Regions from separate parts of the Pseudomonas sp. Ost2 genome, predicted to be linked through region 4. Evidence: predicted binding sites of a transcription regulator. Region 4 holds the regulator's gene; each other region holds the start of a gene.
The links. The regulator sigma-54, encoded in region 4, starts transcription at its own class of promoters, with help from an activator protein. The targets are predictions, from matches to a motif close to ANTGGCATNNANNTTGCTNT.
Positions count from the first base shown of each region.

Region 1 (7,901 bases), 2.6 Mb from region 4:
TCGGGCTCGACACGCCGCCCAGTATTCAACTGGCTCCCAGCGAGAATCTCTACCTGCAAGGCTTCCTGTTGGGACTGCGCAGCAGTCAGGCCGTCGCCGGCGTGCCGGCGCTGCCGGCCAATGCGCCGTTGCAGCCGGGCAATCGGCTGATCCTCGAAGGCATCCTCGCCGGCCTGTTCGCCCGTCATGAGCCGCCCCAGGAACAGGTCACGGCGAGTTCTCCAGCAGCCGAAGAGCCACCCTTGCTGCTGCTCTGGTCATCCCAGACCGGTACGGTCGAGGCCTTCGCCAAGTCAGCCGCCGAGCGCCTGCAACAGAAAGGTCATCGGGTCCGGCTGGCATCGATGGACAGTATCCAGGCCCAGGAGCTGAGCCAGACCGGTCGTGCGTTGCTGCTGACCAGCACCTTTGGCGACGGCGATCCGCCGGACAATGCCCATGCCTTCTGGCAGGCCCTGGCGGCGGACAACGCCCCGAGCCTGGCGAACCTGCGTTTTGCCGTGCTGGCCTTCGGTGATTCCAGTTATGACCAGTTCTGCGGTTTCGGCCGCAAGCTCGATGAACGTCTGCACAGCCTCGGGGCGCAGCGCCTGGCCCCTCGGGTCGATTGCGAGCCGGACTACCAGGAGCCGGCCGGCGCCTGGCTGGAGAAGCTCGACTCGGCGCTGTCCGAAAAACCCGCGGCAGTGCCCGCCCCGACTCGCTACAGTCGCCAGCAACCCCTGGCCGCACGCCTGAAACACAACCGCCTGCTCAGCGGCCCCGAGGCCGGCAAGGAGACCCGCCAGTTCATCTTCGACCTTGGCGACAGCGGCCTCGACTACCAGGCCGGCGATGCCCTGGGCGTCTGGCCCAGCCATTGCCCGCGACAGGTGGAACAGCTGATGACCTGCCTGGCAGCCCGGGCCGACGCCGTGGTGACCATCAAGGACCAAACCCCGATGCCACTGGAAGAGGCCCTGAGTCGCCATCTGGAAATCGGCCGGATCAGTCCGGCGCTGCTGCAACTGGTGTTTCAGCGTTCCGGCAGTGCGCAACTCAAGCGCCTGCTGGCCGACGAACACAAGACCGAACTCAAGGACTGGCTCTGGGGCCGGCAACCGGCGGACCTGCTGCGCGAGTTGCAGGTCGACCTCGGGCCGCAGGAACTGGTGGATTGCCTGAAACCCCTGCAACCCAGGCTGTACTCCATTTCATCGAGCCCCAAGGTGCATCCCGGCGAAGTCCATCTGACGGTTTCCACCGTACGCTACGAACATGCCGGACAGTCGCGTTCCGGCAGTTGCTCGGGGTTTCTCGCCGACCGCGCCGAGGGCCTGGAGGTGCCGATCTTCGTCCAGAAGTCGGCCAACTTCCGCCCGCCCGCCGATCCCCGGGCGCCGATGATCATGGTCGGTCCGGGCACTGGCGTGGCACCGTTCCGCGCCTTTCTGCAGGAGCGCCAGGCCATCGGCGCCACGGGCAAGAACTGGCTGTTCTTCGGCGAACAGCATGCCGCCAGCGACTTCTATTACCGCGAGGAACTGGAAGCATGGCTTGAGCAAGGCCATCTGCAACGGCTCGATACCGCGTTCTCCCGGGACCAGGCGCAGAAGATCTACGTGCAGCAACGCATGATCGAGCAAGGCGCGCAGCTCTGGGCCTGGCTGGAGGAAGGCGCGGGCTTTTATGTCTGCGGCGATGCCAGCCGCATGGCGCGGGATGTCGACGCGGCACTCAAGCAGGTGGTACGCAGCCATGGCGGACTGGATGCCGACGAGGCCGTGGCCTATGTCAGCGCCCTGGCGGCGGACAAGCGTTATGTGCGGGATGTGTATTGAATGCTTGCTCGCGTTGAAACTGAATGTTGTGTACGACGCCAACCCTGTGGGAGCGGGCTTGCCCGCGAAAGCGGCCGCAAGGACGCCCCATAACTGGCGACCCGAGCGAAATACGCACCAACAAGGTTCACTTTTCAACCCGAGCCCGGCGCCGCTACTGAAGTAACCCGGCAAACCGGCACTTGGCACGCTCCCTGCTTTTATCCCGTTACTCTCTGCCATGAATGACCAGGCAGACCGTTCAGGTGGTCAACGGCGATCACTCACAGAACAGGAACAAACACCAGGCAAAGGCGCCTGGAGCTTCGGCTCCAGGCGTTTTTTTTGCTTTTTTTTCTGCTGGGCCAGCCGTGATTGGCCGTGATCCGAGGAACTTCCATGAACGCTATCGTGAATGTCGAACGCCGCAAGAAACTGGTGATCGTTGGCAATGGCATGGTCGGGCATCACTGCGTCGAACAACTGATCGAACGCGGTGCCCTGATGCACTTCGAGCTGCATGTCTATGGCGAGGAATGGCAAGCGGCCTATGACCGCGTGCACCTCTCCGAGTATTTTGCCGGCAAGGATGCCCATGCCCTCGCCCTGGGCGAACCGGGGTTGTACGAGCGCCACGGGGTCAACCTGCACCTGGGGGCCGAAGTCCTCGAAATCGACCGGGAGCACCAGGAGATCGTCACCCGCTCCGGACGCCAGGCCTACGACCAACTGATTCTCGCCACCGGTTCCTACCCCTTCGTGCCGCCGATTCCCGGCTCCGAAGGGGCGGCCCGCCTGGTCTACCGGACCCTCGACGATCTCGATGCGATCCGCGCCGCGGCCAGCGATGCCCGTCGTGGCGTGGTGGTCGGCGGCGGCCTGCTGGGACTGGAGGCGGCCAACGCCCTCAAGTCCCTCGGCCTCGAAGCCCATGTGGTGGAGTTCGCCCCCCGGCTGATGCCGGTGCAGCTGGACCATGACGGCGGCGCCGCGCTCAAGGCCCGGATCGAAGGCCTTGGCGTCGGCGTCCATCTGTCCCGCGCGACCCAGGAAATCGTGGCTGGCGAGGACTATCGCTATCGGATGAATTTCGACGGTGGTGAATTTCTCGAAACCGATCTGATCGTGTTCTCCGCGGGGATTCGCCCGCAGGACCTGCTGGGACGCAACAGCGGCCTGGAGATCGCCCCGCGGGGCGGCATCGTCGTCGACTCGCACTGCCAGACCAGCGATCCGGCCATCTCTGCCATCGGTGAATGCGCTTCGTGGAACGGCAGCGTCTTCGGCCTCGTGGCACCGGGCTACAGCATGGCGCGCAATGTCGCCGCACGCCTGGCCGGAGAAACCTTCGACACCTTCAACGGTGCCGACATGTCGACCAAGCTCAAGCTGCTCGGCGTCGATGTCGGCTCCATCGGCGACGCCCACGGTGCGACGCCCGGCGCGCGCAGCTATCGCTTTATCGACGAGGCCAATGCCAGTTACCGGCGCCTGGTGGTCGATGCCGAGGGCAAGAAAGTCATCGGTGCGGTACTGGTGGGTGACAACAGTTACTACGACACCCTGTTGCAGTACGTGCAGAACGCCATTGCCCTGCCCCAGGACCCCGCCGGCCTGATCCTGCCCGTGGGCGAAGGCGCGCCGGCCCTGGGTGCCGATGCACTGCCCGACAGCGCGACCATCTGTTCCTGCCACAACGTCACCAAGGGTGCGATCTGCTGTGCGGTGGACGCCGGTTGCAGCGATCTGTCGGCCCTCAAGGCGCAGACCAAGGCGGCCACCGGCTGCGGCGGTTGCAGCGCCTTGCTCAAGCAGGTCTTCGAGCATGAGCTGATCGCCCGTGGCGTGGCGGTGGACAAGAGCCTCTGCGAACACTTCGCCTACACCCGCCAGGAACTCTACGCCCTGGTGCGGGTGGGCCGGATCGAAACCTTCGAAGCCCTGCTCGCCCAGCATGGCAAGGGCCACACCGGTTGCGATATCTGCAAGCCGGCGGTGGGCTCGATCCTCGCGTCGTGCTGGAACCGGCCAATCATGGACAAGGCGCTGGTGCCGCTGCAGGACACCAATGACACCTTCATGGCCAACATGCAGAAGAACGGCACCTATTCGATCATCCCGCGCATCGCCGCCGGCGAAATCACCCCGGACAAACTGATCGCCCTCGGCGCCGTGGCGAAGAAATACGACCTCTACACCAAGATTACCGGCGGCCAGCGCATCGATCTGTTCGGCGCCCAGTTGCATGAGCTGCCGCAGATCTGGGGCGAGCTGATCGACGCCGGCTTCGAAACCGGCCACGGCTACGGCAAATCCCTGCGCACGGTGAAATCCTGCGTCGGCAGCACCTGGTGCCGCTATGGCGTGCAGGACAGCGTGGCCATGGCCCTGCTCCTGGAAAATCGCTACAAGGGCCTGCGCGCGCCGCACAAGTTCAAGCTGGCGGTGTCCGGCTGCACCCGCGAATGCGCCGAGGCCCAGAGCAAGGACATCGGCGTGATCGCCACCGAGAAAGGCTGGAACCTGTACGTTTGCGGCAACGGTGGCATGCGCCCGCGCCACGCCGAACTGTTCGCCACCGACCTCGATGACGAGACCCTGATCCGCTACGTCGACCGTTTCCTGATGTTCTACATCCGCACTGCCGACCGCCTGCAACGGACCTCGGTCTGGCGCGAAAACCTGGAAGGCGGCCTCGATTTCCTCAAGGCGGTGATCATCGACGACAGCCTGGGCCTGGCCGCCGAGCTGGAAAGCCAGCTGCAACTGGTGGTCGACCGCTACGAATGCGAGTGGGCCAACGCGGTCAGCGACCCGGAAAAACTCAAGCGCTTCCGCACCTTCGTCAACGACCAGCGCGGCGATCCGGACATCCACTTCGTCAAGGAACGCGAGCAGCGCCGGCCGGTGCGCGCACATGAACTCAACCTGATTCCCGCTCATGAGGAGGTGGTCTGATGGGCCAGCCGACAGCACAACACAGCTTTGCCAACGACTTCCAGTGGCAGGCGGTCTGCCGCCGCGAGGACCTGGTGGAAAATTCCGGCGTGGTGGTCTGGTTCCATTGCGCCCAGGTGGCCCTGTTCTACCTGCCCGACGAGGCGCAGGGCCGCACCCTGTATGCCATCGACAACCGCGACCCGCTGTCCGGGGCGAATGTGATCGGTCGCGGCATCGTCGGCAGTATCAAGGGCCAGCCGGTGATCGCCTCGCCGTTGTACAAGCAGCATTTCAATCTCGAGGATGGCATGTGCCTGGAGTACCCGGAGCAGCAACTACGGGTGTGGCCGGTGCGCTGGGTCGGCGATGCGGTGGAGATCGCGGTAGTCTGATCGTTCCCGGCGACGGGCATCCTGAAGTGGCGTTTCAGCTGTTCGATGGCAGCCCCAGGGACTCGATATGCCGGTAGTCGGCCGCGAGCTCAATGGCCAGCTGCCGCGCCCTGCCCAGGCGGATCGGCGCTTTTTCCAGGTCGATCAGCAGGGTCGGGCAGTTGAACGGCGCCGGGGCCGTCCAGGCCTTGAGGCGGCCGTCGGTCAGCACCAGCACCCGTTGCTGCTCCAGGGCAAAGCGCTTTTGCCGCAGTGCCAACCACTCGCCCGCCTCCTGCAAGGCCGCCAGCAAGGGTGTGCCGCCACCCGCTCCCAGGGCCTCCAGCCAGCCGCGCAAGCCACTGGACGCCTTCAGGCCCTGGATCTGCCACTGCGGTCGCTGACCGCTGGCGGTCAATAACGCCAGGCGCGCGCGCTGGCGATAGGCATCGTCGAACAGTTGCGCCAGCAGGCCCTTGGCATCGCTCAGGGCCTGGTGCCGGCGGATGGACGCCGAGGCATCGACAATCACCAGCCACAATTCATGGGGCGAGCTGCTGCGCGGACGGAAACGCAAGTCACGTCGCACTCGTGGCCGGCCGCCCAGCAAGGTCTCGACCCAACTGATCGCCCCGTCTTCCCCGGCCCTTGCCGCGCCCTGGCGTCCTTTCGGCACCCGGCCCGCACCAGCCCTGGCATTCGCCCCCGGCGTCGGTCGAGGGCGAATGCCTAAGGCTTTTTTGGCCAGCTCGGGATTTCCCGACGAGCCCCCACCGGCAGTACCTGGGCGGGCAACTCGCCCCATTGACCCTGGCCCCGGGCCGGGCTCGATTCGCCTTGCGCAGCGCCGGCGGGGTTCGATGCCGGTGTCGACGGTGGGCTTTCCCGGCGCCGATGACGCAGGGCAAACTCGGCGACCGCTTCGATATCCTCTTCGGCAATCCGTTGCCCACCGCGCCAGGCGGCGTGGGCGCGCGCCGCCCGCAGCCAGACCAGATCGGCCCGCAGGCCATCGACCCCGGCGGCAAAACAGCGCTCGGTGATCTCGGCCAGGGCCTGGTCATCCAGGGCAATGGCCGGCAACAAGGCCCGCGCCTGTTCACAACGCTGGCGCAGCGCCTGTTGCTGTTGCTCCCACTGCTCGCAGAACGCCTCGGGATCGTTGTCGAAGTCCAGCCGGCGCCGAATGATCTGCCCGCGCTCGCCGGGCAGCGGCTGACCGCTCAGCGCCACGTTCAGGCCGAAGCGATCGAGCAGTTGTGGACGCAACTCGCCCTCTTCCGGGTTCATGGTGCCGATCAGCACGAAACGCGCCGCGTGCCGATGGGAAATACCGTCGCGCTCGACCAGGTTGGTACCGCTGGCCGCCACATCGAGCAGCAGGTCCACCAGATGATCAGCCAGCAGGTTGACCTCGTCGACGTACAACACACCGCCATCGGCCTTGGCCAGCACGCCCGGGGAAAACTGCGCCCGGCCTTCGCCCAGGGCCGCATCCAGGTCAAGGGTGCCGACCAGGCGCTCCTCGGTGGCGCCGAGCGGCAGGGTGACGAACTGCCCGCTGGCGAGCAGATCCGCCAGCCCCCGGGCCAGGGTCGACTTGGCCATGCCGCGCGGCCCCTCGATCAGCACGCCACCGATCTTCGGATCGATGGCGGTCAGGCACAGCGCCAGCTTCAGCGCATCGGCACCGACCACCGCCGACAGCGGGAAATGCGGGGAGTCACTCATTGTCCATATACCTCAGGAATCTTCTTCTATATCCAGCAGCAGGTTTTCCAGGGCCTCGCGATAGTCCCCCGGCTCACTCCACAAGCCACGCTGCTGGGCCTCCAGCATGCGCTCGGTCATATCCCGCAAGGCATGGGGATTGTGCTCGCGGACAAACTCGCGGGTATCGGCATCGAGCAGATAGGCATCGGCCAGCAAGGCGTACTGGTGGTCGTCGATCAAATGCGTCGTGGCATCGAAGGCAAACAGGTTGTCGACCGTCGCCGCCAGCTCGAAGGCGCCCTTGTAACCGTGGCGCTTGACCCCGTCAATCCACTTCGGATTGGCTGCCCGGGAACGGATCACCCGGTTCAGCTCTTCCTTGAGGGTGCGCACCTTCGGCAGGTCCGGCTGGCTGTGGTCGCCATGGTAGCTGGCCGCGCTTTCGCCACTGAGGCTTTCCACGGCCGCCAGCATGCCACCCTGGAACTGGTAGTAATCGTTGGAATCGAGCAGGTCGTGCTCGCGGTTGTCCTGATTCTGCAGCACCGCCTGCACCTGGCTCAGGCGGCGGGCAAACAGGTCCCTGGCGGCCGTGCCTTCGTCGGTGCCGCCGTAGGCGTAGCCCCCCCAGTTCAGGTAGACCTCGGCGAGGTCGTCGCGGCTTTGCCACAAGCGCCCATCGATGGCGTTCTGCACACCGGCGCCATAGGCCCCCGGCTTGGCGCCGAAGATCCGCCAGCCGGCCTGGCGCGCAGCCTGCTGCGCATCGAGCCCCTCGGCCTGCAGTTGCTCGCGTTCGTGGCGCACCTTGGCCGCCAGCGGGTTCATGTCCGCGGGCTCGTCCAGTGCCGCCACTGCCTGTACCGCCGCGTCGAACAGGCGGATCAGGTTGGCGAAGGCATCGCGGAAGAACCCCGAGACCCGCAGGGTGACGTCCACCCGCGGGCGGTCCAGCAGGCTCAGCGGCAGGATCTCGAAGTCATCGACCCGCTGGCTGCCCGTGGCCCAGACCGGACGCACGCCCATCAACGCCATTGCCTGGGCGATATCGTCGCCACCGGTGCGCATGGTCGCCGTG
Region 1 is NZ_AP021904.1:3,747,015-3,754,915, forward strand. Features, by position in the region: gene KI243_RS16415 (bifunctional nitrate reductase/sulfite reductase flavoprotein subunit alpha) at 1-1,820, shown strand, start outside; gene nirB (nitrite reductase large subunit NirB) at 2,199-4,757, shown strand; gene nirD (nitrite reductase small subunit NirD) at 4,757-5,131, shown strand; gene KI243_RS16430 (VWA domain-containing protein) at 5,166-5,915, opposite strand; gene KI243_RS16435 (AAA family ATPase) at 5,840-6,841, opposite strand; gene cobN (cobaltochelatase subunit CobN) at 6,854-7,901, opposite strand, start outside.
Region 1: a site for sigma-54 is predicted at 2,002-2,021, ahead of nirB (nitrite reductase large subunit NirB). Genes of this name have one in related genera too.

Region 2 (7,901 bases), 1.4 Mb from region 4:
AGACCATGCTGCTGCGTTTTACCAAGATGCACGGCCTGGGCAACGACTTCATGGTCCTCGACCTGGTCAGCCAGCACGCGCACATCCTGCCCAAGCACGCCAAGCAATGGGGTGACCGGCACACCGGCATCGGCTTCGACCAGTTGCTGATCGTCGAGGCACCGAGCAATCCCGAGGTGGATTTCCGCTACCGGATCTTCAACTCCGACGGTTCGGAAGTGGAGCAATGCGGCAACGGTGCCCGTTGCTTCGCACGCTTCGTCCTGGACAAGCGCCTGACCGCCAAGCGGCAGATCCGCGTCGAGACCAAGAGCGGCATCATCGAACTGGACGTGCGCCAGGACGGCCAGATCAGCGTGAACATGGGCGCCCCGCGCCGGGTGCCGGCGGACATTCCGTTCCAGGCTGCGGCCCAGGCCCTGAGCTACCCGGTCGACGTCGACGGCCAGAACGTCGACCTGGCCGCCGTGTCCATGGGCAACCCCCATGCGGTTCTGCGCGTGACGGATATCAACAGCGCCCCGGTGCACGAACTGGGACCGAAGATCGAACACCATCCGCGCTTCCCGGCGCGGGTCAACGTCGGCTTCCTGCAGGTGATCGACCGCCAGCGCGCGCAACTGCGCGTCTGGGAACGCGGCGCCGGGGAGACCCAGGCCTGCGGCACCGGCGCCTGCGCGGCAGCGGTCGCGGCCATCAGCCAGGGCTGGATGGATTCACCGGTGACCATCGACCTGCCCGGCGGACGCCTGTCCATCGAGTGGGCCGGCGACGGCGCACCGGTGATGATGACCGGGCCGGCCGTACGGGTGTATGAAGGACAAGTGCGTCTATAAGCGAGCGAACGTCATGACCGATCAGCCTCAGGCTCCAGCCGAACAGCCCAACGAACTGCCTGCGCAAAGCCTGGAGGCGGCGACCGTCGCCGCCTACCTGGAGGCTCACCCGGACTTCTTCGTCGAGCACGAAGAGCTGCTGCCGGCGCTGCGCATTCCACACCAGCGTGGTGACACGGTATCGCTGGTCGAACGGCAGATGAAGATCCTGCGCGAACGCAATATCGAGATGCGCCACCGGCTTTCGCAACTGATGGACGTCGCCCGCGACAACGACCGGCTGTTCGACAAGACCCGTCGGCTGATCCTCGCGCTGATGGACGCGGCCAGCCTGGAAGACCTGGTGATGGCCGTCGAAGACAGCCTGCGCCAGGATTTCCAGGTGCCCTTCGTCAGCCTGATCCTGTTCAGCGACAACGCCATGCCGGTGGGCCGCTGGGTCAGCGGTGCCGACGCGCAGCAGGCGATCGGCGGCCTGCTCTCGGAAGGCAAGAGCATCAGCGGCAGCCTGCGCGAGCACGAGCTGGACTTCCTGTTCGGCGAAGAACAACGCAAGCAGATCGGCTCCACCGCCGTGGTCGCCATCAGCCATCTGGGCCTGCACGGCGTGCTCGCCATCGCCAGCCGCGACCCGCAGCACTACAAGAGTTCGGTCGGCACCCTGTTCCTCAGCTATATCGCCGAAGTCCTGGGACGTGTCGTCCCGCGCTTCACCCACTCCCTGCGCTCGGTGCGCTAGTCGTGGAACGGCAACTGGACGCCTACTGCGAGCACCTGCGCAGTGAGCGCCAGGTGTCGCCCCACACCCTCGAAGCCTACCGGCGCGACCTGAACAAGGTCCTCGCCTTCTGTGCAAAGGAACAGATCGGCAGTTGGTCGGCCCTCGATATCCAGCGGCTGCGGCGGCTGGTGGCGCGCCTGCACCAGCAGGGACAATCCTCGCGCAGCCTGGCACGGCTGCTGTCGGCGGTCCGCGGGCTGTACCAGTACCTGAACCGCGAAGGCCTGTGCAACCACGACCCGGCCACCGGCCTGGCGCCGCCCAAGGGCGAACGCCGACTGCCCAAGACCCTCGACACCGATCGCACCCTGCAACTGCTCGACGGTGCCGTCGAGGATGATTTCCTCGCCCACCGCGACCAGGCCATCCTCGAGCTGTTCTACTCCTCGGGCCTGCGTCTCTCGGAACTGACCGGGCTCAACCTCGACCAGCTGGACCTGGCGGACGGCCTGGTTCAGGTCCACGGCAAGGGCAGCAAGACCCGCGTCCTGCCGATCGGCCGCAAGGCCCGCGAAGCCCTGCTGACCTGGCTGCCGCTGCGCGCCCTGAGCAATCCGGCGGACGATGCGGTATTCGTCAGCCAGCAGGGCCGGCGCCTCGGCCCCCGGGCCATCCAGCTGCGGGTCAAGGCTGCCGGCGAGCGTGAACTGGGGCAGAACCTGCACCCGCACATGCTCCGGCACTCCTTTGCCAGCCACCTGCTGGAGTCCTCCCAGGACCTGCGCGCGGTGCAGGAGCTGCTCGGCCACTCGGACATCAAGACCACGCAGATCTACACCCACCTGGACTTCCAGCACCTGGCAACCGTCTATGACAGCGCCCACCCCCGGGCCAAACGCAGCAAGGATAGTGAGTAATGACGATTCAGCTGATCACCTTCGACCTCGATGACACCCTGTGGGATACCGCGCCGGTGATCCACAGCGCGGAGAACGTGTTGCGGGAGTGGCTGGCCGGGCACGCGCCGGACCTGGGCGGCGTGCCGATCGAGCACCTGTGGGCGATCCGCGAACGGGTGCTGCTCAAGGAACCGACGCTCAAGCACCGCATCAGCGCCTTGCGCCGCCGGGTGCTGTTCCATGCGCTGGAAGAAGCCGGCTATGCCCACGGGCAGGCCGAGACACTGGCAGCGGAAGCGTTCGAAGTGTTCATTCACGCCCGGCACCAGATCGAGGTGTTTCCCGAGGTCGAGCCGACCCTGGAGACCCTTGGCCGCTCCTTTGCCCTGGGCGTGGTCACCAATGGCAATGCCGACGTGCGCCGCCTGGGCCTTGCCGACTACTTCCGCTTTGCCCTGTGCGCCGAGGACATCGGCATCGCCAAGCCCGATTCACGGCTGTTCCACGAAGCGCTGGTCCGCGGCGGGAATGTCCCGGCAGAAGCGGCGGTGCATATCGGCGACCATCCGGGCGACGATATCGCCGGGGCGCAGCAGGCGGGCCTGCGGGCGATCTGGTACAACCCCGCGGGCAAGGCCTGGGAAGCGGACCAGCCACCGGATGCGCAGATCCGCAGCCTGACCGAACTGCCGGCGCTGCTGGCCGCCTGGAACACCAGGGCCTGACCGGCAGGCATGAAAAAGCCCGCAGCGACGGCGGGCTTTTTCGACAAGCGAGGAAGCTGACACTCAGATAGGTCGGCTGCCGTACTTGTTATCCGGCTTCTTGGGTGGATCTGCCACCACATTGGCCTCGACTTCCTGCACCTTGCCACCACGTGCGAGGAACTCTTCCATCGCGCGGGCCAGAGCATCACGCTCCTTGTTCTTGGCTTCCACGCTGGGCAGTTCGTCAACCGATACGGCTGCCTTGGCCTTACCCTTGGCAGTCGGCGCGGGGACATCGCCACCGTCGTCATCGGCAACGTCTACGTCTTCAGCCGCCGCTTCCAGACCTTCTTCGGTTTCGTCTTCGTCGCCTACTTCGAGGTCATCGTTTTCCAGATCATCGTCGCTCATGTTCTACCTCATGACTTGCGAAAAGCAGATTAGTTATAGCCCAGCTGCGCCGACTGTCGTAGGCCGCCGGAAAAAAATCAACATCCGCTGGACCCCAGCGGCTTATGCCCCATCACCCTGCAGGGTGGCGAGGACTCTACGAACACCGCCATGATCACGGTGTTCGCCCAGATAGACACCTTGCCAGCTACCCAGAGCCAACCGTCCCGCCGTTACCGGCAAAGTCAGCTGACAGCCTAGCAAACTGGCCTTGAAGTGCGCCGGCAAGTCATCCGCGCCTTCGTCGTCATGTTCATACTCGAGCCCGCCTTGCGGCACCAGTCGGTTGAAAAAACGTTCGAAGTCACGGCGAACCGCCGGATCGGCATTCTCGTTGATCGTCAACGAGGCCGAGGTATGCTGCAGCCACAAATGCAACAGACCGACTCGACATGCCTTCAGTTCAGGCAAGCCATCGAGCAACTCCTGGGTCACCAAATGAAAACCCCGGGGCCTGGCCCGCAAGGTAATCAGTGTCTGTTGCCACATACAGTTCTCCGCCCATCGGCGCGCATTCTAGCGCGCTCAGGAAAAAAGCAAAGCGCCTAATACGCCAGCCATGCTGTAAGCCATCGGCCCATGGGGAATAGTCCCGGCGTTTTGGCTGGAATGCTTCTGGATAAAACCTTTCAGCTCTCTTTGCACTGACAAAATCCAGGCAAAAAAATGCCCGGCAAGCCGGGCAAATTTTTTAAACGCGCTTACAGGTTATAGCCGCGCTCGTTGTGTTGTGCCAGGTCGAGGCCGACCGATTCTTCTTCGTCGGTCACACGCAGGCCCATCACTACATCCAGGACCTTGAGGATGATGTAGGTCACGACTGCGGTGTAGATGACGGTGAAGCCGACGCCTTTGCACTGGATCCAGACCTGGGCAGCGATGTCGGTGGTTGCAGCGTTGAAGCCGCCCATCGACGGTGCCGCGAACACACCGGTCAGGATGGCGCCGAGGATACCGCCGATACCGTGCACGCCGAAGGCGTCCAGGGAGTCGTCGTAGCCCAGCTTGCGTTTCAGGGTCGTGGCGCAGAAGAAGCACACCACACCCGCCGCCAGGCCGATGATCAGCGAGCCCATCGGGCCGACGGTACCGGCAGCCGGGGTAATGGCGACCAGGCCGGCCACTACGCCCGAGGCGATGCCCAGTGCGCTTGGCTTACCGTGGGTCAGCCACTCGGCGAACATCCAGCCCAGTGCGGCAGCGGCGGTGGCGATCTGGGTCACCAGCATCGCCATACCGGCGGTACCGTTGGCCGCGGCGGCGGAACCGGCGTTGAAGCCGAACCAGCCGACCCACAGCATGGCCGCGCCGATCAGGGTGTAGCCGAGGTTGTGTGGCGCCATCGGGGTGGTCGGGAAGCCTTTGCGCTTGCCCAGCACCAGGCAGGCCACCAGGCCGGCGATACCGGCGTTGATGTGCACCACGGTGCCGCCCGCGAAGTCGAGCACGCCCCAGTCGCCCAGCAGGGAACCCGGACCGCTCCAGACCATGTGCGCGATCGGTGCATACACCAGGGTGAACCAGACGCCCATGAAGATCAGCATCGCGGAGAACTTCATCCGTTCGGCGAAGGCACCGACGATCAGCGCCGGGGTGATGATCGCGAAGGTCATCTGGAAGGTGACGAACACCGCCTCGGGGAACAACGCCGCCGGGCCGGTGATGCTCGCCGGCGTGATACCGGCGAGGAAGGCCTTGGCCAGGCTGCCGACGAAGGAGTTGTAGTTGACGACGCCGGCTTCCATCCCGGTGGTATCGAACGCCATGCTGTAGCCATAGATGAACCACAGGATGGTGATCAGACCGGTAATGGCGAAGCACTGCATCATCACGGAAAGAATGTTTTTCGACCGCACCATGCCGCCGTAGAACAGCGCGAGGCCTGGAATGGTCATGAACAGCACGAGGGCCGTGGAGGTCAGCATCCAGCTGGTATCACCGGAATTGAGGACTGGAGCCGGTACCGGGTCCGCCGCCATGGCCAGGGCCGGCATTACGAGGGACAACAGGGCTCCTAGCCCTGCGAATTTACGCAGAGTCATATTGTTTTCTCCTGGGGCGTTGGGTTTGGCGGCTTAGATTGCGTCGGTATCGGTTTCGCCGGTACGGATGCGAATAGCCTGTTCCAGATTGACCACAAAGATCTTGCCGTCACCGATCTTGCCGGTGTTGGCGGCCTTGGTTATCGCCTCGATAACCCGGTCAAGATCCTTGTCGTCGATGGCGACATCAATCTTCACCTTGGGCAGGAAGTCGACCACGTATTCCGCGCCGCGATACAGCTCGGTGTGACCCTTCTGCCGACCGAAGCCTTTGACCTCAGTAACGGTAATGCCCTGCACGCCGATTTCGGACAACGACTCGCGCACGTCGTCCAACTTGAACGGCTTGATGATGGCAGTGACTAGCTTCATGAAACTCTCTCCCGAATTGGTGGACTTGCCCCAGGAAAACAAACCCGACTCAAGTCTAAGCGCAGTGCCTGGCTTTGTAACGCATCGTTGGCCCTGATCAGCCTGTCGACGCCAGCTAACCGCTGCCGGCGAAGCTTCCCAGCTCCGCCTGCCGCACTGCTTCGTCACAGCGACTGCATCAGTGCATGGGTCACAAGCGACTAAGCAGAAACCTTGCCATCTCTACAAAACCCACTGATTTCAATCCCTTGGTCGCCGTGGAGGACGAAAATCCCGCCCGCATGCGGACAACACGCACAAAAACGGTGCGCGACCGCCCGGCGTGCTGCGCGAAAAGCGTGCATCGCCGCCCTCGGAAATCACTATAGACACTGCGTGGTACACTGGAACGACCCTGTATCCGGAACCCAGACCATGCTCGCGCCCAAAGCCTTCCTCGACGCCCTGAGCGGCCACGCCTCCCGCCTGTTCAGCGGCGAAACCCCGTTGCCGCGCACTGAAATCGAAAGCCAGTTCAAGGCCCTGCTGCAGAGCGGTTTCAGCAAGCTGGACCTGGTCAGCCGGGAAGAATTCGATAGCCAGATGGTGGTCCTGGCCCGCACTCGCGCGCGCCTGGAAAGCCTGGAGGCGAAGGTGGCGGAGTTGGAGGCAAGGCTGGCGCCAACCCAGCCATAAACCCCCTCCTGCCTCACGCGGGGAGCAGGACGATGCCGTCATCGTCCTGCCGGCCACATCCGCGCTGAGCATGCGTAGCGTCAGCCAACCCTCAAGGAATCAGATGTAGCTTCCATCGGCGTGACCGGCTGGCCAGGCCGCCGCCCTCCCTGACATACCTGACGGCCAATACCGGCCCCTGCCTGATAACAGAACCCCCCTCCCTCGAGGATGTTCACACCAACGCCCCCCAGGGCGCTGTCAGCCCCTGTTCGAACATCACCACAATTGTCCCTTATTTAGAATCAATGATTCTCTATTTCGCTAGATTGTCCCATCAGCTGATCACCCATAAAGTACACCCATGCCGCAGCCACTGACCGAAACGACAGGCCAGCACCGAATTCGCTCCACCTACTTTCTCGACTCAAAAGGAACTCGAACATGTCCATTCGTGAACTGCTGAACCCAACCAACTCCGCCCTGATCCTGATCGACCACCAGCCACAGATGTCCTTCGGCGTGCAGTCGATAGACCGCCAGACCCTGAAGAACAACACCGTGGGCCTGGCCAAGGCCGCGAAGGTCTTCAACGTGCCGACCATCTACACCTCGGTCGAGACCGAAAGCTTCAGCGGTTATATCTGGCCTGAACTGCTGGCGGTCAACCCGGGCGCCCAGCCGATCGAGCGCACCTCGATGAACTCCTGGGAAGACAAGAAACTGGTCGAAGCAGTGAAGGCCACCGGCCGCAAGAAGCTGATCATGGCCGCCCTGTGGACCGAGGTCTGCCTGACCTTCCCGGCCCTGGAAGCCATGGCCGAAGGCTACGAGGTGTACATCGTCACCGACGCCTCGGGCGGCACCACCCAGGAAGCCCACGACATGTCCGTGCAACGGATGATCCAGGCCGGCGCGGTGCCGGTGACCTGGCAGCAGGTATTGCTCGAGTTCCAGCGCGATTGGGCGCACAAGGAAACCTACGACGCGGTCATGGACCTGGTGCGCGAGCACAGCGGCGCCTACGGCATGGGCGTGGATTACGCCTACACCATGGTGCACAAGGCCCCGCAACGTACCCTGGGCTGATCCTCCCGACCACTTGCCCGCCAGGCAGCACCGCTGGCGGGCTTTCATTGCCCTATCCTGAAGAAAGGGAGTTCTCCCATGCCCCATGAAGGCAGCCTGCTGCAGGCCGCGGTCATTTTCCTGATGGCCGC
Region 2 is NZ_AP021904.1:7,115,476-7,123,376, forward strand. Features, by position in the region: gene lysA (diaminopimelate decarboxylase) at 1-1, shown strand, start outside; gene dapF (diaminopimelate epimerase) at 6-836, shown strand; gene KI243_RS31680 (DUF484 family protein) at 850-1,575, shown strand; gene xerC (tyrosine recombinase XerC) at 1,578-2,474, shown strand; gene KI243_RS31690 (HAD family hydrolase) at 2,474-3,181, shown strand; gene sutA (transcriptional regulator SutA) at 3,245-3,574, opposite strand; gene KI243_RS31700 (secondary thiamine-phosphate synthase enzyme YjbQ) at 3,677-4,102, opposite strand; gene KI243_RS31705 (ammonium transporter) at 4,315-5,655, opposite strand; gene glnK (P-II family nitrogen regulator) at 5,689-6,027, opposite strand; gene KI243_RS31715 (accessory factor UbiK family protein) at 6,442-6,702, shown strand; gene KI243_RS31720 (hydrolase) at 7,126-7,770, shown strand; partial or broken gene KI243_RS31725 (monovalent cation:proton antiporter-2 (CPA2) family protein) at 7,849-7,901, shown strand, end outside.
Region 2: a site for sigma-54 is predicted at 6,229-6,248, ahead of glnK (P-II family nitrogen regulator). Genes of this name have one in related genera too.

Region 3 (7,901 bases), 1.5 Mb from region 4:
GGCTGGAGCTTCCGCTCGATTGACGGCCAGGGCTCCATCTCGGGGCGCTCGGCCGCCTTGAACCAGGCCATTGCCCTCAAGCCCGACGGCATTGTGCTGGGCAGCGTGGATGCCAACGAGCAGGCGCAGTTGATCAAGGATGCCAGCAGCCGGGGCATCCGCGTGGTGGGCTGGCATTCGCTGTCCAGGCCGGGACCCGCACCGGCGGCGGGACTGTTCACCAACCTGGCGACCGACCCGCTCGACGTCGGCAAGGCGGCGGTGATGTACGCCGTCGCGCAGTCCGACGGCAAGGCCGGGGTGGTGATCTTCACCGACTCCACCTACGAGATCGCCATCAGCAAATCCAATGCCATGGCCGAGCTGGTCAAGCAGTGCTCGGGTTGCCAGTTGCTGAAAATCGAGGACGCGCCCCTGGCCGATTCGGCGACACGCATGCCGCAACTGACCACCACGCTGTTGCAGCGTTTCGGGGCGAAATGGACCTATGCCTTGTCGATCAACGACCTGACGTTCGACTTCATGGCGCCGGCGTTGCAGCAGGCCGGCTACGCCGCGGACGGGCCATTGCTCGGGGTCTCGGCCGGCAACGGCAGCGAAACCGCCTTCCAGCGCATCCGGACTGGGCAATACCAGAGCGCCACGGTCGCCGAGCCGGTGTCCCTGCACGGCTGGCAAGCGGTCGATGAGCTGAACCGGGCTTTTGCCGGGCAGTCGCCGAGCGGCTTCAGTGCGCCCGTGCACCTGGTCGTGGCGGGCAACATCGCCACCGATGGCGGTCCCCGCAACCTGTATGACCCGGACAACCATTATCGGGATGTCTACCGCGGCATCTGGGCCGGTCAATAACCTTATCCCTTCATGCAGACCCGGCCTGGTCCGCGTGGACCGGGCTTTCCATCCCGCATCACCCCGAAAGAGGCAAGACCATGACCAAGACGTTCTGGCCGGAAGGTGTCCGGCTCGTGATATCGGTTTCCATGCAGTTCGAAGCGGGCGGCGAAGCCCCCTTCGGCGCGATGGGACCGTTCAGCAACATGTTCGGCATGAAGGACGGCTATCCGGACTTCCCCACCCAGTCCTGGTACAAGTACGGCTACCGCGAGGGTATCCAGCGGATGCTCGACCTCTGGGACAAGTACGCCATCAAGGTCACCTCGCACATGGTCGGCAGTGCGGTGGACCGTTCTCCTGAGGTGGCGAAGGAAATCGTCCAGCGCGGCCACGAAGCGGCTGCCCACGGGCGTGACTGGATCCCGCAGTACGACCTGTCGCTGGAGGATGAGCGCAAGTTCATCGCCGACAATATCGACAGCATCATCAAGGCCACTGGCGTGCGTCCGGTCGGCTACAACGGCGCGGCCATGCGCGGCACGCCCAATACCCTCAACCTGTTGCAGGACCTGGGCTTCGAGTACCACATCGATGATGTCAGTCGCGACGAGCCGTTCCTGATTCCGGTGCGGGGCAAGGATTTTGTCGTGGTGCCCTATACGATGAACCTCAACGACATCATTCAGTTCGAGGGCTACCAGTACAGCGTCGACGCCTTCGAGCGCCAGTTGCATGACGAGTTCGACCAGCTTTACGAAGAGGCCGGCAGCCGTCGGCGGATGATGTCGATCAGCACCCATGACCGCATCGCGGGCCGGCCGGCGCGGGTGCGCTCGCTGGGACGGTTCCTCGAATACGCACTCAGGCAACCGGGCGTGGTGTTCATGCGCAAGGATGAAATCGCCCGCTTTGCGGCGTCGAGCGCGGACACCGTGCGCGATATCAACGAGTACGATGTCTGGGCCAGGAAGCTCGGGCTGAGCGCCTGACAGGGCAGGGGGCTGCCGGTACGCAGCCCCTTTTCACACCAGGTCCCGCGACGTCAGCAGGTGAACGCCCTGGAGCCCGGAGCACACGGCTTCGATCATCACCCGGGCAATATTGGCCGGCGGGTTGATCCACAGGCCGCGTGGCAGTATCGGCCGAAGCAGGGCCGCCAGGGGCATTATCAGGCGTTCGGCGGGGCGGAACTCTTCGCGGCTGCCGCCAATCATGCCCGGGCGAATGATCGTCAGCGAACGCAGGCCGATGCCCTGGATATCGCGTTCCAGCTCACCTTTGACCTGGCAATAGTAGAGCGGTATGGACAGCGAGGCGCCGGGCGAAGAGATGATCGCGCAGGCCTTCGCACCCAGTGCCAGGGACCATTCGGCAAACTTGATCGGCAGCACGTAGTCGACCTCTCGGAACGCTTCCTTCGAGCCGGCCTTGGCGATGGTCGTGCCCATCGTGCAGATCATCGCGTCGATCGACAGCCCGGCGATGTCGGCAAAGGTCTGGTGCAAATCGGCCGACACCGGGTTGAGGAGCCTGGGGTGCATCGCCAGCGCCCGGCGCGTCGGGGCGATCACCTGTTCGATCCGTTCATTGGCCAGCGCCTGCTCCAGCACGTGGCGGCCGACCTGGCCCGTTGCCCCGAGAATCAGTACCTTCATCGTGATTGCCTCTGTGTTCAGCGCGCGACGGGGCGTGATGCCGGGACGTTGTCGTGAAAGATCGAGCCGTAGTAGGCATGACCGCTGCCGAGGTGGGGGCCGAAGGCGAAGCCTTTCTCCAGCATCACCTGCATGTCGGCCTCGGTGATGCGCATCACATAGCTGTGTTCGGTGGTGCTCAGGACGCAGTCGGCGCCCTGGGCTTCGCGCAGATTGAACCACTTGCCGGGGGCGGCGTGCCCGCTGGGAAACGAATGGCCGGCGTACTCCACCCGCCATCCACCATCGAGCAGGATCCAGTAGTCGGCTGCCGGTGCGTTGGCCTGAGCGCTGCTGGCAATGACCGAACCTTCTTCGGCTTCCCATTCTCGCGAATGATCGATCACCCACTGCAACTGGTCGCTCGACAGCGCCGTGAAGAACGGCGTGTGCCGCAGCAGATGCAAATACGTGATGGAAGGTTTCATGCTTATTTCCTGCGTGGCGTCGGGTTTCGATGGGGTTGCGCACGCCGTGAGGGTGATCGCCGCGAACAGCCCGAAGGTGGCGATCCCCAGGCACCTGCGCAGGGCTGCGGGGATGGTTGACGGTCGAGGGCGCATGGCGTGTTTCCTGGCGCGGTGGGCGAACGGAGGCCATGGTGGATTGTTTTTTCGCAGAGATAATTACCGCGAAACCGACAACATAATTCCATTTTCCTCAACTATCGGGCTCAAGGGGGACGACGGGGCGATCGGCTTTTCTGATGCGTGTTTTTCAACGCCAACTGATCCTATCGGGGCGCTACGAAATTCCGTATAACTGGCTTTGTCCGACACTGGCAGTCACGGGATTTCGTAGGCATGAGCGACACTGACTTCCTGGCTGGCTGGGCCGACCTGGCCTATTCCTCCCGACACATGGTGTTCGAGCACTGCGCCGAAGCCATTGCCCTGCTCAATCCCTATGGCGACCGTTTCGGCGACCTGAACATCGCCACCTGCCAATTGCTCGGCTATCCCCGCCAGGAACTGCTGGAACTGCCGGTCAGCAAGCTGTTCGGCCATCAACTGGCGGACCTGATCGTCTTTACCCAGGCGGTGATGGACAAGGGCCGGGGCTGGACCGACGGGCTCAGTTGCAACTGCAAGAGCGGCGAGCGCATCGAACTGGAAGTCTCCGCCACCGTTCTCCAGGTCAAGGGCCAGCCGCAACTGATCCTGGTGCTGCGCGAGCAAAGCCGGCAGCGCTACCATCGCGACCAGGCCGATACCGAACGCACCATGCGCGGCGGCCTGATCGAATGGCGCAATATCATGAACCTGTTCCAGGAAACCGAGCGTGACAAGCAACTGCTGCTCAGTTCGGTGGGGGACGGTATCTACAGCATCGACAGCGAAGGGCTCGCCACCTTCGTCAATCCGGCCGGCGCGCGCATGCTGGGGTGGGCCCCGGAGGAGATGATCGGCAAGAACATCCACCGCATCCACCACCACACCCACGCCGATGGCAGTCACTACCCGGTCGAAGACTGCCCGATCTACAAGGCGGTGCACGACGGCCTGGTGCACGAGGGGCGTCAGGAGGTGTTCTGGCGGCGCGACGGCACCTCCTTCGCGGTGGAGTTCACCAGCACGCCGGTGATCAGCGACAGTCGGATCGTCGGCGCGGTGGTGGTGTTTCGCGATATCACCGAGCGTCGTACCACCGAATTGCAACTGCAGAACGCCCTGGCCGAACTGCAGGCATTGAAGCAGCGACTCGAGGAACAGAACGCCTACCTGCAGGAAGAAATCCATATCGAGCACAACTACCGGGATATCGTCGGCCAGAGCGAGCCGATCCTGAAGATCGTCCGGCAGATCGATGTGGTCGGCCCCACCGATGCCAACGTGCTGATCCACGGCGAGTCCGGCACCGGCAAGGAGCTGATCGCCCGCGCCATTCACCAGGCCAGCCGGCGCCGCGAGCAGCCGCTGATCCGGGTCAACTGCGCGGCGATTCCGGCCGAACTGTTCGAGAGCGAGTTCTTCGGCCACCTGCGCGGCGCCTTCACCGGGGCGGTGCGCGACCGGGTCGGACGCTTCGAGCTGGCCGATGGCGGCACCCTGTTTCTCGACGAAATCGGCGAGATTCCCCTGGAGCTGCAGAGCAAGCTGCTGCGCGTGCTGCAGGAAGGGCAATTCGAGCGGGTAGGGGAAGAGCGCACCCGTAGTGTGGATGTGCGCATCATTGCCGCGACCAATCGCGATCTGCGGGTTGAAGTGCAGGCCCGGCGTTTTCGCGAAGACCTGTTTTTCCGGCTGAACGTGTTTCCCGTCCATTCGCCAAGCCTGCGGGAGCGCCGTTCCGATATTCCCTTGCTGGCCTCGCATTTTCTCCAGCTGATCGGGACGCGGCTGAACATGTCCGGGCGACGCCTGAGCAAGGGCGACATGGCCCGCCTGCAGGCCTATGACTGGCCAGGCAATATCCGCGAGCTGCAGAACGTGATCGAGCGGGCGCTGATCACCGCCACCGGCGCCGAGTTGAATATCGACCTGCCCGGCGCGGCGGTGTCCGGTCAGGCACCGGCGTCAGAACACCTGCGGCCCATCATGACCGAGCAGCAGTTGCGTACCCTGGAGCGCGACAACCTGTGCGCGGCGCTGGCCGCCTGCGGTGGCAAGCTGTTCGGCAAGGATGGTGCGGCCGAGCTGCTGGGGATCAAGCCAACCACGCTGGCCTCGCGCCTGAAGAAGCTGGGCATTGCCTAGGCCTGGTCCGGTGACAGGCTCCGGACCACCGGTATTCCCTGCTCCGGGTGTGAAGTGAATTTCGTCACCGGCCTCTAATGGCTCCGGGGGATTGTCGCTAGTGTCACAGCGAAATCGCGATCCCAGGAGCAGGACATGCCGCCAATCGTTCGTCGAGACTTCCTCAAAGCTGCGGCGGCCATGCCGGTGCTGGCCGCCGGACTCATGCACGGCGCCGCCGCCATCGCCGGCGACACCCCGTCGGCACCCAGGCACTTTGACTATGTGGTAGCCGGCGCGGGTCATAACGGCCTGATCTGCGCCGCCTATCTCGCCAAGGCAGGCTACCGGGTCCTGGTACTCGAAGGAGACGCGCTCATCGGCGGCGGCTGCAAGACCACTGAACCGCTGCTGCCGGGGTTCAGGGAAGACCTGTGCTCCAGCGCCCATGGCGCGATCCTCGGCAACCCGCTGATCCGCGACCGGGAACTGGACCTGGCGCAATACGGCTATGAACTGCTGTATCCGGATGTGGTGCTGCACTATCCGTTTCTCGATGGCGCGTCCTTCACCGTGTTTCGCAATGACGTCGAGCGCACCGCCGCGACCATCGAGCAGGTGTCCCGCAAGGATGCCCGGACCTTCCGGCGCGCGGCAGCGGTACGGGCGGGACTGGCCGCGATGCCGGCGGAAGCGGCGGCGGCTTCCCGTGACGGTCTGTACCTGCGCCGGCTCGGCGAAATGACCGGGTTCGCGGCCGCCCGGGCCGTCTGGGAAAGTCCCCATATGCAGGCGGCGGCCCTGTCCGGCGGTCGTTTCTTCGGGCCGATGGGCAGCGACTACGGCACCGGCAGGCAGGCGTTCTCGATGCTCGATCATCTCAGGGGCCGGCCGATCCCCAAGGGTGGTTCGGGAATGTTGAGCGTGGCGCTGGGCCGCTTTATCGAAGCCCACGGCGGGGTCATTCTCACCCGCAAGTCGATTGTCCAACTGGTCATCGAGCAGGGCGCGTGCAAGGGCGTCGAGTGCGCCGACGGCACGCAGTACCGGGCCGACAAGGGGGTGGTGTCCAGTATCCACGTCAAGCACCTGATCGACATGGCTCCGCGCGAACTGTTTGGCGATGCCGTGCTCGACGGCATCGACCTCATGCAACCGGAACTGGCCATGTTCCAGTTTCACTTCGCCTTCACCGAGGAGCCTGCCTATGCGCTGGCCTCCGGCGGGACCATTGCCAGCTGTGAAGCCGCGCTGATGGAAGACCCCGCGAGTATCTTCACACTGACTCCGGACGACGCCCATGGCGAGCTGAACATTGCCGATTATCCGCTGCAGGTCTGTCATCCCTCGGTCTTCGATCCGACGCGGGTGCCGGCCGGGCGGGGGTTGCTGAAAATCGAAGGGTGCATGCCCTACGCCCTCAAGGGCGGGGCGCAGCACTGGGACGATATCAAGGATCAGGTCGCCGATACGCTGCTGACGCGCTACCTGCGCTACACGACCAACCTGAGCAAGGACAAACTGCTCGGCAGCTTCCTGCTCAGCCCCCTGGACATCGAGCGGATCAACCCTGCCATGTGGCGTGGCGGCGCGCATCATTTCGACAATCGCGGGGGCAACTTCGCCCCCTGTCGCCTGGGTATCCCCGGTCTCTATCAGACCGGTGCCTGCACGGCACCCGGCGGATCGATCAGTGGTCTGCCGGGACGCAACACGGCGCAAGCGGTCTTGCAGGACCAGGGCCGCAGCCTGAAGGAGGTCGTCGGCACGCCCGCGGTCTCCTGAGCGGCCGTTGCTGAGCAGTTTTTCGAATATGAAGCCCTGGAAATGATTGAAGTGATCATAAAAATGATTTCTTGCGCATATCGGGGCTTTGTCATACCGTGATTGTGACTGAATTAATCACGATGATGACTGATTCGGTCAGGCTTGCTCAGCAGCGCCCCTATAAAAATAAGGAGTACCCGCATGGCCCAGTTTCCCATCAAGCGGTCGATCGAACGCGTTCCGGGCGGCATGATGATTGTCCCCCTGCTCATCGGCTCCCTTGTCGCCACGTTCCTGCCCGACATGCCGAAGTTCTTCGGTTCCTTTACCAATGCGATGTTTACCGGGGCCCTGCCGATCCTGGCGGTGTTCTATGTCTGCATGGGCGCGAGCATCGACGTCAAGGCCACGCCCTACCTGCTGAAAAAAGGCGGCGTGCTGTTCGGCACCAAGGTCGGCACCGCCATGCTCATCGGCATCGTGATGGGGCATTTCCTCGGTGAGCAGCCGATCACCTCCGGATTGTTTGCCGGACTCTCGACCCTGGCGGTCGTGGCGGCCATGAACGATACCAACGGTGGCTTGTACATGGCCCTGATGGGGCAGTATGGGCGCTCCGAAGACGTCGGTGCGTACTCGGTGATGTCGCTGGAGTCCGGTCCGTTCCTGACCATGGTGACGCTCGGTGTCGCCGGCTTGTCGGCCTTCCCCTGGCCCACCCTGGTGGGCGCGATCCTGCCGCTGCTGCTGGGCATGTTGCTGGGCAACCTTGACCGCGAAATGCGCGACTTTCTCGCCAGGGCCGTGCCGGTGATGATTCCGTTCTTCGCCCTGGCCCTGGGCGCGACCCTGGACCTGCATAAAGTCTGGCAAGCCGGGTTGCTCGGTATCGCCCTGGGCATCGCGGTGGTCGTGGTCACCGGCATCCCGC
Region 3 is NZ_AP021904.1:2,643,308-2,651,208, forward strand. Features, by position in the region: gene KI243_RS11545 (substrate-binding domain-containing protein) at 1-849, shown strand, start outside; gene KI243_RS11550 (polysaccharide deacetylase family protein) at 930-1,823, shown strand; gene KI243_RS11555 (NAD-dependent epimerase/dehydratase family protein) at 1,857-2,489, opposite strand; gene KI243_RS11560 (hypothetical protein) at 2,507-2,956, opposite strand; gene KI243_RS11565 (sigma 54-interacting transcriptional regulator) at 3,332-5,224, shown strand; gene KI243_RS11570 (NAD(P)/FAD-dependent oxidoreductase) at 5,360-6,988, shown strand; gene KI243_RS11575 (2-keto-3-deoxygluconate permease) at 7,172-7,901, shown strand, end outside.
Region 3: a site for sigma-54 is predicted at 3,279-3,298, ahead of KI243_RS11565 (sigma 54-interacting transcriptional regulator). Genes of this name have one in related genera too.

Region 4 (7,901 bases):
CACCGATCTGCCGCGCAGCCAGCTGGAAACCCTGCTGGATCCGGAAAAGCTCACCGCTGGCGGCGTGTAACCCACTGCATTGCCTGGAGGTTCGTCATGGAACACTGGAAACGCACGATCGAAAGGGCCAACCGCTATTTCAACCTGGGCGAGCTGGTCGATGCCCGCGAGCACTACCTGCAGGCCCTGGCCCTGGCACAGGTGTTGTTCGAGCGCTGGCCGGACGCCGAGGAGGCGGTGGCCGCCTGCGTGATTTCCCACCACAACCTGGCGGACCTCCACTTGCGGCTCAATCAGCCCGAAGAAAGCGTCGAGTACCTGTGCGCGATCCATCAGCGCCTGCTGCAGACGATGCAGGACACCCGGCTTGCGCCGCCACTGCGCGAGGCGGCGATGCATCAGAGCAGCAAGACCTACGTCGAATTGCTCGCCTTTATCAGCGAACACGGCGAATACCCCCGCACCAGCCGCCTGCTCTACAGCCAGACGGCCTCCTCGGGATCGACCCCGACGCGTCATCAACATGGAGTTCATTGAAATGACCTACACCTTGCCTGCGCTGCCTTACAACTACGATGCCCTGGAACCGCATATCGATGCCAAGACCATGGAAATCCACCATACCAGGCATCATCAGACCTACATCACCAACCTCAATGCGGCGGTGGAGGGCTTGGAATGGGCCGATTGGCCGGTGGAAGAACTGGTGGCCGCGGTCCAGCAACTGCCGGAAAAGATCCGCCCGGCTGTGATCAACCACGGTGGTGGCCATGCCAACCATTCGCTGTTCTGGGCGGTCATGAGCCCGTTGGGTGGCGGTGAGCCGGAAGCGGCGCTGGGCCAGGCCATCGACGAACAACTGGGCGGCTTCGAGGCGTTCAAGGAGGCCTTTACCAAGGCGGCACTGACGCGCTTCGGCAGCGGTTGGGCCTGGTTGAGCGTGACCCCGCAGAAAAAGCTGGTGGTTGAAAGCAGCGGTAACCAGGACAGCCCGCTGATGAACGGCAATACCCCGATCCTCGGCCTGGATGTCTGGGAGCACGCCTATTACCTGCTGTACCAGAACCGCCGTCCGGAATACATCAATGCGTTCTACAACGTGATCAACTGGCCAGAGGTCGAACGGCGTTATCTCGCGGCACTGGCGTGAACCCTATAACCAACAAGATCCAAAGCCGATGATGGGGACTGAAACCGTGGCAATGAGCAGAGGGCGACTATTTCGCTTCGGAGTCGGCTGGCTGTTGCTGCTGGCGGGGATGGTGTTGCTGGTTGCCCGACTGCTGGGCTGGCTGGAAGGGCTGTAGCAGGGAGTCAGCCCGGTCCCATGGCGTTCAGTCGAACGCCATCACTGCGGTGCGGCGTCGCGCCAGCTCAACCGCCCTCATCGAAGTAGTTGTTGATCAGCGCCACCAGTGCCGCCATCGCCTCGTCTTCCTGTTCGCCTTCGGTCTGCATGTGGATCATGGTGCCCTTGCCGGCCGCCAGCATCATCATGGCCATGATGCTCTTGCCATCGACCATGCTCTCGGGCGTACGACCTACCCGGATCTGACAGGGGTACTGACCGGCAACGCCGACGAACTTGGCGGAAGCGCGGGCATGCAAACCCAGTTTGTTGATGATTTCAATTTCCAGAGCGGGCATCGCGATGGTGATCCTTTCAGCTAAGGTCGCGGTGGCGGACCTGGACGTTCTTCAGGGATTGTTGCAGAACCTGGCCAAGGCGTTCGGTCAGGTAGACGGAGCGATGGTGCCCGCCGGTACAGCCAATGGCAATGGTGACATAAGCCCGGTTGCTGGCGGCGAAGCGTGGCAACCATTTGAGCAGGTAGCTGGAAATGTCCTGGAACATTTCCTCGACATCCGGTTGCGCGGCCAGGTACTCGGCCACCGGGCCGTCGAGCCCGGATTGCTCGCGCAGTTCGGGTTTCCAGTACGGATTGGGCAGGCACCGTACGTCAAATACCAGGTCGGCGTCCACCGGCATGCCGCGCTTGAAGCCGAACGACTCCACCAGGAACGCGGTCCCCGGTTCCGGCTGGTTCAGCAGGCGCAGCTTGATGGTATCCCGTAGCTGGTACAGGTTGAGGTTGGTGGTGTTGACCTTGAGGTCGGCGAGGTCGGCAATCGGTCCCAGCAGGTTGCTCTCGTCGCGGATGGCTTCGGCCAGCGAACGGTTGGCGCTGCTCAGGGGATGGCGCCGGCGGGTCTCGGAGAAACGCTTGAGCAGGGTTTCCTCGTCGGCGTCCAGGTACAGCACGTCACACTGGATATGCCGGCCGCGGACTTCGTCCAGCAACTCGGGAAAACGCGACAGGTGGCTGGGCAGGTTGCGCGCGTCAATGGACACGGCGACCAGCGGTTGTGCCAGCTCGGTATGGATCAGCGCCCGCTCGGCCAGTTCCGGCAGCAGGCCGGCCGGCAGGTTGTCGATGCAGTAATAGCCGTTGTCCTCGAGGACATCGAGGGCAGTGCTTTTACCTGAGCCGGAGCGACCGCTGACGATGATCAAGCGCATGATTAATGACCGTTCTGTACGTCCAGGACAACCTGATACAGGGCTTCATTGCTCGGTGCGCTACGCAGGCGGTCACGTACCTCCTTGCGATCGAGCATGCTGGCGATCTGCCGGAGCAGTTCCAGGTGCGCATCGGTGGCGGCCTGCGGGACCAGCAGTACGAACAGCAGGTCGACCGGGGCACCGTCGATGGCGTCGAAATCGATGGGAGCGTCCAGGTGCATCAGGGCACTGATGGGCGACTCGCAACCTTTGAGGCGGCAGTGGGGAATGGCGATGCCGTTGCCAAAACCGGTCGAGCCGAGTTTTTCACGGGCAATCAGGCTCTCGTAGACATCCTGCATTTCCAGATCAGGCACTTCACGGGCGATCAGGTTGGCAATTTGTTCGAGGGCGCGTTTTTTACTGCCGCCCGGCACGTTCACCAGGGAACGGCCGGGGGTCAGGATGTTTTCAAGTCGAATCATGGGTGGGTGTTAGCGACCTGTACCTTGGAGCAGGTGCAGGTTCTTTTCCTTATGCTTTTTCAGTTGGCGGTCCAGCTTGTCGGTAAGCAGGTCGATCGCGGCATACATGTCGTCATGTTCGGCGTTGGCGACCACCTCACCACCGTGAATGTGCAGAGTGGCTTCGATTTTCTGCTTCAGTTTTTCGACGGCCATTGTCACCTGTACGTTGGTGATCTTGTCGAAGTGGCGCTCTAATCGGTCGAGCTTCTCGCCGATGTAGGCACGCAGGGGTTCGGTCACTTCCAGTTGGTGTCCACTGATGTTGACTTGCATACAGCTTCTCCTTCGTTGCCAGTGCATAAAGCGGCAGGCGTATGCCTGCCACTGGAACGCTGTGGCACGCCCGGCGGTTACATCAACCGCTTCCGTTCGCTGGAAGGCGCGATCCCGAGGGACTCGCGGTACTTGGCGACGGTACGACGGGCGACCTGAATGCCTTGTGCCTCCAGTAAACCAGCGATCTTGCTGTCACTCAACGGCTTTTTCTGATTTTCCGCCGCAACCAGTTTCTTGATGATCGCGCGGATCGCCGTGGACGAGCATTCGCCGCCTTCGGAGGTGCTGACATGGCTGGAGAAAAAGTATTTCAGCTCATAAATACCGCGGGGGGTATGCATGAATTTCTGCGTGGTGACCCGGGAAATCGTCGACTCGTGCATGCCCACGGCTTCGGCGATGTCATGCAGGACCAGCGGCTTCATCGCTTCATCGCCATATTCCAGGAAACCGCGCTGGTGCTCGACGATCTGGGTGGCGACCTTCATCAGGGTTTCGTTGCGGCTCTGCAGGCTCTTGATGAACCAGCGGGCTTCCTGCAACTGGTTGCGCATGAAGGTGTTGTCGGCGCTGGTATCGGCACGGCGGACAAAACCGGCGTACTGCGGATTGACCCGCAGGCGTGGCACCGACTCCTGGTTCAGTTCCACCAGCCAGCGCTCGTTGTCCTTGCGCACGATGACGTCGGGCACCACGTATTCGGCTTCGGTGGACTCGATCTGCGAGCCCGGGCGCGGGTTGAGGCTCTGCACCAGCTCGATGACCTGGCGCAGCTCGTCTTCCTTGAGCTTCATGCGGCGCATCAGCTGGCTGTAGTCGCGGCTGCCCAGCAGGTCGATGTAGTCGCTGACCAGGCGTTGCGCTTCGCTCAGCCACGGGGTCTTGGCCGGCAGCTGGCGCAATTGCAGCAGCAGGCATTCGCCGAGGTTGCGCGCGCCGATGCCGGCCGGTTCGAACTGCTGGATGCGGTGCAGGACGGCTTCGATCTCGTCGAGCTCGATGTCCAGTTCCGGATCGAAGGCGTCGAGGATTTCCTCGAGGGTCTCGTCCAGGTAGCCCTGATTGTTGATGCAGTCGATCAGGGTCACGGCGATCAGCCGGTCGGTGTCGGACATCGGGGCCAGGTTCAGCTGCCACAGCAGGTGGCTTTGCAGGCTTTCCCCGGCGGATGTACGGGTGGTGAAGTCCCACTCGTCGTCATCGTTGCTGGGCAGGCTGCTGGCGCTGGTCTGGTAGACGTCTTCCCAGGCGGTGTCGACCGGGAGTTCGTTGGGAATGCGTTCGTTCCAGTCGCCTTCCTCGAGGTTGTCGACCGTGGGCGCGGTTTCCTGGTAGGAGGGTTCCTGGACGTCGGTGTTGGGTTTTTGCTCGGCGTTGTCGGCCAGTGGATCGGCATTATCGAAGTCGTCGCCTTCTTCCTGGCGTTCGAGCATCGGATTGGATTCCAGGGCCTCCTGGATTTCCTGCTGAAGGTCCAGGGTCGACAATTGGAGCAGGCGGATGGCCTGTTGCAGCTGCGGTGTCATCGTCAGCTGCTGGCCCATTCTCAGGACTAGCGATGGTTTCATGGCAGGGGCTTAACACCTTATTTGCCGGCGCGCATGCGCCATCCACTACAGGGCGCCGAAGCGCCAAACATAAGCAAATTATATGCCTGAAACCGGAGTGTTTGCCTAGAGCGCTGTAACAATAAAAGCATGTGACGCTTTATCGAACATTCCGGCGCTCAGGCGGGTAGTCAAACACCGTCGGGCTTACAGGCGGAACTCATGGCCCAGATAGACTTCCTTGACCAGCTCGTTGGCCAGGATGGTGGCCGAATCGCCTTCGGCGATCAGTTGCCCATCATTGACGATATAAGCGGTTTCGCAGATGTCCAGGGTCTCGCGGACGTTGTGGTCGGTGATCAGTACACCGATGCCCTTGGCCTTGAGGTGATGGATGATCTGCTTGATGTCGCCCACGGAAATCGGGTCGACGCCGGCGAACGGTTCGTCCAGCAGTATGAACTTGGGCGCGGTGGCCAGGGCGCGGGCGATTTCCACCCGGCGGCGTTCACCACCGGACAGGCTCATGCCGAGGTTGTCACGGATATGGCTGATGTGGAACTCCTGCAGCAGGCTTTCCAGTTCCTTGCGCCGGGCGGCCTTGTCGAGTTCCTTGCGGGTCTCGAGGATCGCCATGATGTTGTCGGCCACCGAGAGCTTGCGGAAGATCGAGGCTTCCTGGGGCAGGTAGCCGATACCCGCGCGCGCGCGGCCGTGCATCGGCTGGTGGCTGACGTCCTGGTCGTCGATCAGCACGCGACCCTGGTCGGCCTGGACCAGGCCGACGATCATGTAGAAGCAGGTGGTCTTGCCGGCACCGTTGGGGCCGAGCAGGCCGACAATCTGGCCGCTTTCGATCGACAGGCTGACGTCACGCACCACCTGGCGACTCTTGTAGGCTTTGGCCAGATGCTGAGCTTTCAAAATTGCCATTACTGGGCCTTTTGCTCGTCAGTTTTCTTTTTCGGTTGGATAACCATGTCGATGCGCTGGCGTGGCGTGGTGATCGGCGTGCCATTGGCGCGACCGGCGGTAGCCACCTGCTTCACCGTGTCGTAGACGATCTTCTCGCCTTCGGTGGTGTTGCCATCGTTGATCACCTTGGCCTGGTCGATCAGGACGATGCGGTTCTGTTGCGCATGGTACTGGATGGTCTTGCCGTAGCCCTTGACCGGCTGCGGGTCGGTGGCTTTCTGCCGCTGTTCGAAGTAGGCCAGGTTGCCCACGGAAGTCACCACGTCGATGGCGCCGTCCTTGGTGCGGGTGAGCGTCACGGTATTACCCTTAACGATCATCGAACCCTGAGTGATGATGACGTCGCCCTTGTAGGTGGCGATGCCTTGCTTGTCATCCAGTTGAGCGTCGTCAGCTTGAATGCGGATGGGCTGCTCGCTGTCGTTCGGCAGAGCCCAGGCGCTCACGCTTCCCAGTGCTGCGCCCAGGCTGAGCAAAATCGGGAGGGTTTTAACGAGACTCATACTGTCCTCTTACGTTCGATAGCAGGTGCATCCTGCTTTCTTCCAAATAGGCTTTCATGCCTGTGCCCGTGGTCACGCCGTTGGGGCCGTCGATTCTAACGGCTTGCTCGGTCTGCGCATATTGCTTCTGCGGGAATACTGTCATTCGGCTACTGGTGATGACGATATTGCGTTGCTTCTCATCGGTGCGCGCGATGCGTACCGAGTCGATCAGTTCGACCTGGGTGCCGTCCGGATTGACCTCGGCGCGTTCGCTCTGGACGTGCCAGGGGAAGGCCGTGCCGCGATAGAGTTGCAGGTCGGGCTTGGTCACCAGGGTCACATCGGACACCTTGAGGTGCTCGACCTTGTCGCCGGTCATGTCGTACTGCACCTTGCCGTCGGGCATGTACTGGACGCTGTGGGCGTTGATCGCATAGTAGTCGACGAGCGTGCTGTCGACTGGCGCGGCCGTCTGCTCCAGGAAGCGTTCCGGGCTGATGTTCCAGTAGCCAACAGCCGCGAACAGGGCGGCAATAACTGCGAACAGCACAATATTGCGAATTTTCTTGCTCAGCATAAATAGCTCTACAGGTAGGCGGCGTGGGCCGCTTCAAGGCTGTCCTGGGCACGCAGGATCAACTCGCAGAATTCGCGGGCGGCACCTTCGCCGCCACGGGCCTGGGTGACACCGTGCGCGTGCTCGCGGACAAAACCCGCGGCGTTGGCCACGGCCATGCCCAGCCCGACGCGACGGATCACCGGCAGGTCCGGCAGGTCGTCGCCCAGATAGGCAACCTGTTCATAGCTTAGGCCGAGTTCGGCCAGCAGGGCGTCAAGCACCACCAGTTTGTCTTCACGACCCTGGAACACGTGCGGGATACCGAGGTTCTTCGCGCGCCGCTCGACCAGCGTGGTCTTGCGGCCGCTGATGATAGCGGTTTGCACGCCCGCGGCCATCAGCATCTTGATGCCCTGGCCGTCCAGGGTGCTGAACGACTTGAATTCGGTGCCGTCCTCGAGGAAGTACAGGCGACCGTCGGTCAGTACGCCGTCGACGTCGAAGACCGCCAGCTTGATGTGCTTGCCGCGTTGCAGCAGATCGGTGCTCATTTACATCACTCCCGCGCGCAGCAAGTCGTGCATGTTCAAGGCGCCCACCGGGCGATCCTCGTCATCGACCACCACCAGTGCGCTGATTTTATGGTCTTCCATGATCTTCAGGGCTTCGGCGGCGAGCATCTCGGCCCGCGCGGTCTTGCCGTGGGGGGTCATGACGTCCTCGATCAGGGCGCTGTGGATATCGATGGTGCGATCCAGGGTGCGGCGCAGATCGCCATCGGTAAAGATCCCGGCGAGGCGGCCATCGGCATCGACGATCACGGTCATGCCCAGGCCTTTGCGAGTCATTTCCATTAGTGCGTTTTTTAACAGCGTGCCGCGCAATACCTGCGGCAGCTCGTCGCCGGCATGCATGACGTTTTCCACTTTCAGCAACAGGCGGCGGCCGAGGGCGCCACCCGGATGGGAAAAGGCGAAGTCTTCGGCGGTGAAGCCACGGGCTTCCAGCAGGGCGACGGCGAGGGCATCG
Region 4 is NZ_AP021904.1:1,186,930-1,194,830, forward strand. Features, by position in the region: gene KI243_RS05145 (class II fumarate hydratase) at 1-70, shown strand, start outside; gene KI243_RS05150 (hypothetical protein) at 97-537, shown strand; gene KI243_RS05155 (superoxide dismutase) at 539-1,150, shown strand; partial or broken gene KI243_RS32830 (ZIP family metal transporter) at 1,182-1,295, shown strand; gene KI243_RS05160 (HPr family phosphocarrier protein) at 1,375-1,647, opposite strand; gene rapZ (RNase adapter RapZ) at 1,664-2,521, opposite strand; gene ptsN (PTS IIA-like nitrogen regulatory protein PtsN) at 2,524-2,988, opposite strand; gene raiA (ribosome-associated translation inhibitor RaiA) at 2,998-3,303, opposite strand; gene KI243_RS05180 (RNA polymerase factor sigma-54) at 3,381-4,874, opposite strand; gene lptB (LPS export ABC transporter ATP-binding protein) at 5,061-5,786, opposite strand; gene lptA (lipopolysaccharide transport periplasmic protein LptA) at 5,786-6,331, opposite strand; gene lptC (LPS export ABC transporter periplasmic protein LptC) at 6,318-6,890, opposite strand; gene KI243_RS05200 (HAD family hydrolase) at 6,899-7,423, opposite strand; gene KI243_RS05205 (KpsF/GutQ family sugar-phosphate isomerase) at 7,424-7,901, opposite strand, start outside.